Regions from separate parts of the Peribacillus sp. NPDC097295 genome, predicted to be linked through region 1. Evidence: riboswitches for the same ligand, from Rfam matches in the RefSeq annotation. Region 1 holds a riboswitch; the other holds the start of a gene.

Evidence for each region. Region 1 has a riboswitch for S-adenosylmethionine ahead of ACIQXN_RS06100 (5-methyltetrahydropteroyltriglutamate--homocysteine S-methyltransferase). Riboswitches for the same ligand answer to the same signal wherever they lie in the genome.
Region 2: linked by a shared signal. The riboswitch ahead of ACIQXN_RS18800 (YezD family protein) and the one ahead of ACIQXN_RS06100 (5-methyltetrahydropteroyltriglutamate--homocysteine S-methyltransferase) in region 1 are both predicted to bind S-adenosylmethionine.

The regions. Positions count from the first base shown of each region.
Region 1 covers NZ_JBIWCW010000002.1:587,939-591,361, reverse strand. Annotated here, with positions in the region: gene ACIQXN_RS06110 (DUF4179 domain-containing protein) at 1-674, shown strand, start outside; gene ACIQXN_RS06105 (PTS sugar transporter subunit IIC) at 738-1,775, opposite strand; SAM riboswitch class I at 1,992-2,091, shown strand; gene ACIQXN_RS06100 (5-methyltetrahydropteroyltriglutamate--homocysteine S-methyltransferase) at 2,175-3,278, shown strand; gene ACIQXN_RS06095 (hypothetical protein) at 3,316-3,423, opposite strand, start outside.
Region 2 covers NZ_JBIWCW010000018.1:29,057-32,479, reverse strand. Annotated here, with positions in the region: gene pdxT (pyridoxal 5'-phosphate synthase glutaminase subunit PdxT) at 1-307, shown strand, start outside; gene ssuE (NADPH-dependent FMN reductase) at 534-1,067, shown strand; SAM riboswitch class I at 1,309-1,416, shown strand; gene ACIQXN_RS18800 (YezD family protein) at 1,618-1,734, shown strand; gene ACIQXN_RS18795 (phosphoadenylyl-sulfate reductase) at 1,895-2,611, shown strand; gene sat (sulfate adenylyltransferase) at 2,635-3,423, shown strand, end outside.

The sequences.
Region 1 (3,423 bases):
GTGGACGCTTAGTCGTAACCGTCGAATATAAAGGGGATTATTCCAAATTAGACCTAGGAAACGAAGCGAATCAGGGGTTTAGGTACATTACCATTAACGGAAGCGAGCCAAATATCGCTATAGGATCCTCAACATCTGATGACGTAAATTCCAATACGATTATTGAATCTCACCAATATACACTAGCTAATTATGATGAATATGGTGATTCCATTACTGTAGCTGTACATGGGGAAAATTTATTCGGAAGAAAAGGGAAATGGGATGTCTCGTTCCCTTTAGAAAAAGTAGAAGATAAGATTCCAACATTTACGCCAAATGCAAAAGTTCAAACCGAGGATCGTATCTATACATTATCCGTAGATCAAGTATCTTTTCTTCCACTATCCACAAGAATCGATATGACTTTGGATTATCCAACGGAAATGGACGAGAATGACTCATGGCCATCATTTCCTTATATCGTGACAGATGACCAAGGACATGTTTACAAAAATTTAGAACTCCAATATGGACACGTCAATGGGAGTGGACACAAAATTGTCTTAGCTCTTCCGCCTATGAGCACTATTCCTAAAACATTAACCATTCAGCCACACTATGATAACGGAGACCCAGGTACTCCTGATTATGGAGAAATTCTAGATTTAAAGGTTGAAGTCCCATTGAATTAGCCTACCTATCAAAAGAAGCAGCCAGAGCTAAACGCCTGACTGCTTCTTCTAGTGAGTCTCCTTTTATTCAAAATGCAGGGTATAGTCTTCTGCTTTAATCCATTTCAACTTCTTCGAGAAAACGTAAATCAGCACCAGGTTCAACACAATCGGAAGAATGAAGAAAATGATGACCATGATGGATATGTTACTGACAATCCACCCGCCTTCCGCCAGTTTCATGTAGTTCAAGGGACCGACCAATCCCGATAATCCAAATCCAGCACTATACGGGGTCCCTTGTATGTTTAACAAACCAGCCAACGCACCTAGTATCGCTGACGTGATCAGCATGGGAAACGCAATTTTCGGTTTCATGAAGAAATTCCGCATTTGGATTTTAGGAGAACCTAGCACATGCGCTAAAGCCGTTCCGAGTGAGTTCGCTTTGTAGCTTGCAATGGCTAGGCCAACACCAGCTGCCACGATTCCTAGGTTGGCCGCACCAGATCCTATACCTGAGAGCATAATGACCGTCGCCACCCCGACCGTTGAAATGGGAGATAAGATAATGAGACAGAAGATAACAGAAATAATGGCTCCCATCAAAATGGGTTGCAAGGACGTCACGTTAGCGATGCCGACTCCTAATAGTCCCGTAGCGGATTTTACGTATGGCAGAATTAAATATCCAATCATGCCTGGTACCAAGATACTTAAAGTCGGCATTAAAAGAATCGCATACGCCTTTAATTTGTCGCCAATTAATTGCAGGAACAATACGGTCAATGCCGCGGTAATACCAGTATTGATTACTATGCCAATCCCATTAAGGGCAAATAAACCGTCAGCCGTTTTCTGGATGGCACCACTTCCGACCATGGCCGCTATCCCGATGCTGGCCGTTTGAATGGATGATAGCTTGAACGAAATCCCGACCATCACCCCAATCATGACAGGTAACAAGCTCATCACGAAAACGGTGATATCGAATATATGCTGTAACACGGGAAAATATGGAATCAATAGTTTAAGTATTTCCCCTAATAAAGCATTCGGAATTAATGATACGACAATCCCTATGCTCATCCCCGTTAATAATTTACTGAAAAAATCTCTCATTTGAATATTCCCCTATCTCGCTATAATGTACACAATTATAAGAAATATTCTGACAATAGTCAAAGGATTTTTTTAATACTTCACCGCGAAAGTGTATAAAAGTATTTTAACTAAGAGAAACTCACTTTCTAATAACAATTATATTCAAAATTATCTGTTTTCTCTTGACCTTTATTAACACTACCTGTATAGTCGTAATTAATTGAATAGTTCATATTCTTATCCAGAGAGGTGGAGGGACTGGCCCTTTGATACCTCAGCAACAGACTTTACTGTACTGTGCTAATTCCAGAAGTGTAAAACTTGAAGATAAGAAGAGTAAATAAGCATAGCTGATTAAACCTCTTCTTTTTTTAAGAAGAGGTTTTTATATTTTAATAAGGAAAGTAGGAATCTATCATGTCCATCACTTTAACAAAAGCTCCTTTCAAAGCCGATCACGTAGGAAGTTTATTAAGACCAGAAAGTGTCCATCTTGCAAGAAAGCAATATAAAGAAGGAATCATTACCGCAGAACAATTACGCGAGGTTGAAACGAAGGAAATTAAACGTATCGTCGATAAGCAAATAGAAATCGGATTAGAGGCAGTCACTGACGGGGAATTCAGACGCACCTGGTGGCACTTTGACTTCTTGGAGCATTTAAATGGAATCGAAGGGTATGTCACGGAAAAAGGTCTTACCTTTGATGGAATTGAAACAGAACGTTATAACGTTCGGAATACTGGAAAGATTTCTTTTAATCCCGATCATCCCTTTATTAAAGACTTTATTGAGTTTAATGAAATCGTGGACGGACGGGCTGTTGCGAAACAAACCATCCCTAGTCCCAATCAATTATTTGCGGTAGGTATCCATAATGAAGAAATCTACCCTGACATCGAAGACTATGCAAAAGATATCATCAAAGCCTATCAAGACGCTTTACAAGCCTTTTATGATGCCGGTGTACGTTATTTACAATTAGATGATGTATACATAGCCAGACTTTCTGCTCCGGATTTCCAGTTCAAAGAAGGAAAATATACAAGAGAACAATTAATCGATTTAGCATTGCGTGTGATTAATGGTGCCTTGGAGGGAAAACCAGAGGATTTGGTTGTCACGACTCACCTTTGCCGTGGGAATTACCAATCTACTTGGGCTTTTGAAGGAAGCTATGCCCGTATTGCACCGACTCTATTAGCTAAAGAACATGTAGATGGATTCTTCTTGGAATACGATGATGATCGTTCAGGAGACTTTAAACCATTAGAATACATTCCAAATGGCGGTGTGCAAGTTGTTCTTGGCGTGGTTACTTCGAAGAATGGTGAACTTGAAGATAAAGAAGCCGTTAAATCACGTATTAAGGAAGCGGCACAATACGTGCCACATGAACAATTATGCTTAAGCCCACAATGTGGTTTCGCTTCCACTCATCTTGGCAACAAGCTAACGGAAGAGCAGCAATGGGAAAAATTGAAATTCGTTGTGGATGTCGCCAAAGAAATCTGGGAATAAACTGAAAAGGGACAAGCCACCGGCTTGTCCCTTTTATTCAACCACATTGACTATCTTCATCATTCTCTTTCTTCACTACTACATCATCCGTGACCTTATCCTGGAGCTTGTTCTTCAACGTCAGTTCTGCCGCTTTGCCATCGCT
Region 2 (3,423 bases), on a different contig from region 1:
TTTGGAAGCACCTCATCTTGGGTTGATGGATATTTCCGTGAAAAGGAATGGATTCGGTCGGCAACGGGAAAGTTTTGAAGCACCACTACTTGTAAAAGGGATGGAAGATCCTTTTAAGGGGATCTTTATCAGAGCGCCCCTTGCAGTAAGGGTGGGTAAAAATGTGGAAGTATTAGCAAGGTATGACGAGAACATCGTCGCAGCTAGGCAAGAACATGTCCTTGTCAGTGCATTTCATCCAGAACTAGCAGGTGATAATCGGTTTATGCAACACTTTATTGATATGGTTAAAAATCCCGTGTATTAAGTTGAGGTGGGTTACACTGAGCTGTCCTAATAGGGCAGTTTTTTTTATAATGGATTAAAAGAATTTCAATTAAATATAAAGGCCAACCAATTCATTTGACTTTTTTCTGATTATTAAGATAATTAAATAAGGATTTCATAACTGGAAAGGAATCATACCTCAAGTATATATATCGCATTCCTGGGACCATGAGTTTTTTCTGGATAGATATAAGGAGGAATAAAAAATGAGCGAAATTGTAATTTTGTCAGGCAGTCCTGCTATACCTTCAAGGACAGATATCTTACTGAAATATATCGAGACATTAGTGGGAAAAGAGGGATTTACCACTGATTATTATTCTATTACGGAGTTTTCAGCAACCGATTTATTCCAAGGCCGCTATGACAGTGAAGATATTTTAATGGTGTCAGAAAAGATTAAGCGAGCTAACGGTATCATTATTGGTTCACCAGTCTATAAGGCATCGTATACAGGCGTGTTGAAAGCTTTAATCGATCTATTTCCCGAAGGTGCCTTTAAAGATAAGCCAGTGTTACCCATTATGATTGGAGGAAGCAACAGGCATTTATTAGCGATAGATTATGCTCTGAAACCATTAATTTCAATTTTGAAGGGTGAACCGATGCAGGGGTTATACTTTGTGGATAAGGAAGTTGATAAGCAGAATCCGTTAAGCCCCATTAGGGATGGAGAATTGCTGAATCGTACACAAAGCCAAGTAAAGGAATTCATAGAAGCCATTCAAAAAAGAATGTAATGGAGAAATACTAAGTACAGCTGTAATTTTCGTTTTTGTTATCCATAGATGACTATAGGCTTATTTATTTCAATCCTGTTTTGGAATAAATAAGCCTATATAATTAACGTAAGGAATAATGTAGCAAATGGGAATGATTTGTGTATAATAATAGCAGTTCATCCAAAATATTAAACCAAGTTAATTTATATGAAAACTCCATTGACAATGATTTGATATATGTTAATATTTAAAATAATAAAACTTATCCAGAGTGATGGATGGTTTTTACCCTTTTAAGTTCAGCAACCTGCAAGGTGTATATAAGGTGCCAACTCCAACAAAATGTCATCATTTTGGAAGATAAGGTAAATAAGTTTACCTTTTAATCTTTCCATTTTGGAAGGACTTTTCTTATTATGAAAAATAAATTTAACTGTTATGACTGTAATATTGATCGTATAAAATTTAGGAAAATTCATTTAACAAGCTGATCATCTTTGCGACAAGTCAGTCGACGAGTTTTCTTAAAGGAGGAATGGGCTTGGAAAAAGAAAATCAGCTGGGGGAAATATTTGAACGGCTGCAAGAAATGCTGAAAACGATGAAATATGGTTCGATAACACTTATCGTTCAGGATGGTAAGGTTATTCAGATGGAAAGAAACGAAAAAATGAGAATTAAATAAAGTGACTGCTGACTAGAAAAACTAGAGGCGGTTTTAACTGATATATAAGGTATTATTGGTTAAAACTGCTTTTTTTCTTATATTATAATACAATGATGTGTCATGGGTTATAACAGATACCTGATGGATCATAAGGTAATTTGTTAGAGGGGGTATAGAATTGGCAGAACTATTAAACTATGAAACCATCGATACAGCTGTACTACCTTCATTTCCAGAAGACAGTGAGACAAAAGGAGCTCTAGAAGTACTCGAATGGGCAAATTCCGAGTATGCTGATAAGCTCATTTATGCTTGTAGTTTTGGTATTGAAGGAATTGTTTTGACAGACCTGCTGGCAAAGGTCAATCCTGCAGCCAAAATCGTTTTTTTAGATACTGATGTTCATTTTACAGAAACATACCAATTAATCGAACAAGTAAAAAAGCGTTATCCACAGCTGTCCATCGAATTGAAGAAACCGGAATTGACATTAGAAGAACAAGCCGCTGAATTCGGTGATGAGTTATGGGTCCATGATTCGAATAAATGCTGTAACATCCGCAAAATTACGCCTCTCACAGAAGTACTTTCAACGGCGACCGCCTGGCTTTCTGGACTTCGTAGGGAACAATCAGAAACAAGGGCATTGACCGAATATATAAATAAAGATAATAAATTCAAATCGATAAAAATTTGCCCGCTCATACATTGGACATGGAAAGATGTCTGGCGGTATGCACATAAAAACGGCTTACCATATAATGTGCTTCATGATAATGGGTACCCAAGTATTGGTTGTAAGACATGCACTGCACCTGCTATCAATGCCGAGGATCTTCGTTCAGGACGTTGGCAAGGTGCGCAAAAAACGGAATGTGGATTACATTTATCTTAAAAAATTATCAGGGGGAAATTAACGTGACTAATAGCTTGCCGCACGGAGGAACATTAATCAACCGTTTTGAACCAGACTATGATTTGTCTAATATTGAAAAATCAGTGGAGATAGATGAAATTGCCCTAAGTGACTTGGAACTTATCGGGACGGGTGCCTACAGTCCCATCGAAGGATTCTTTACGAAAGAGGACTATCATTCAGTGGTAAAGGACATGCGCCTTAGCAGCGAACATGTCTGGAGCATTCCTATTACATTACCTCTAGCTGATGATATCGCAAATGCCCTTACTATAGGGGAAAAAGTAAAGTTGACCCACGAAGGACAAATTTATGGAGTCTTGATGATTTCCGATATCTTCATTCCTGATAAGCAATTGGAAGCAACTCTGGTCTATCAAACGGATGATGAGAACCATCCAGGTGTAAAAAACCTATATAACCGTGGCAATGTTTATGTGGGTGGGGAAATCAAACTTGTCAAACGAATCGAGCGTCCATTATTCGAGGATCATTATTTAGATCCGATTGAGACACGTAAGGCATTTGAAGATAAAGGTTGGAAAACGGTCGTTGGATTCCAAACTAGAAATCCTGTTCACCGTGCACATGAATATATTCAAAAGACAGCACTGGAGATAGTAGACGGATTATTCTTAAATCCATTGGTTGGTGCCACCAAATCCGATGACATCCCTGCTGACGTTCGGATGGATAGCTATAAAGTATTACTTGAAAAGTATTATCCTAAAGAGCGTGTCTCACTCGCAGTATTCCCTGCTGCGATGCGTTATGCAGGACCCAGGGAAGCG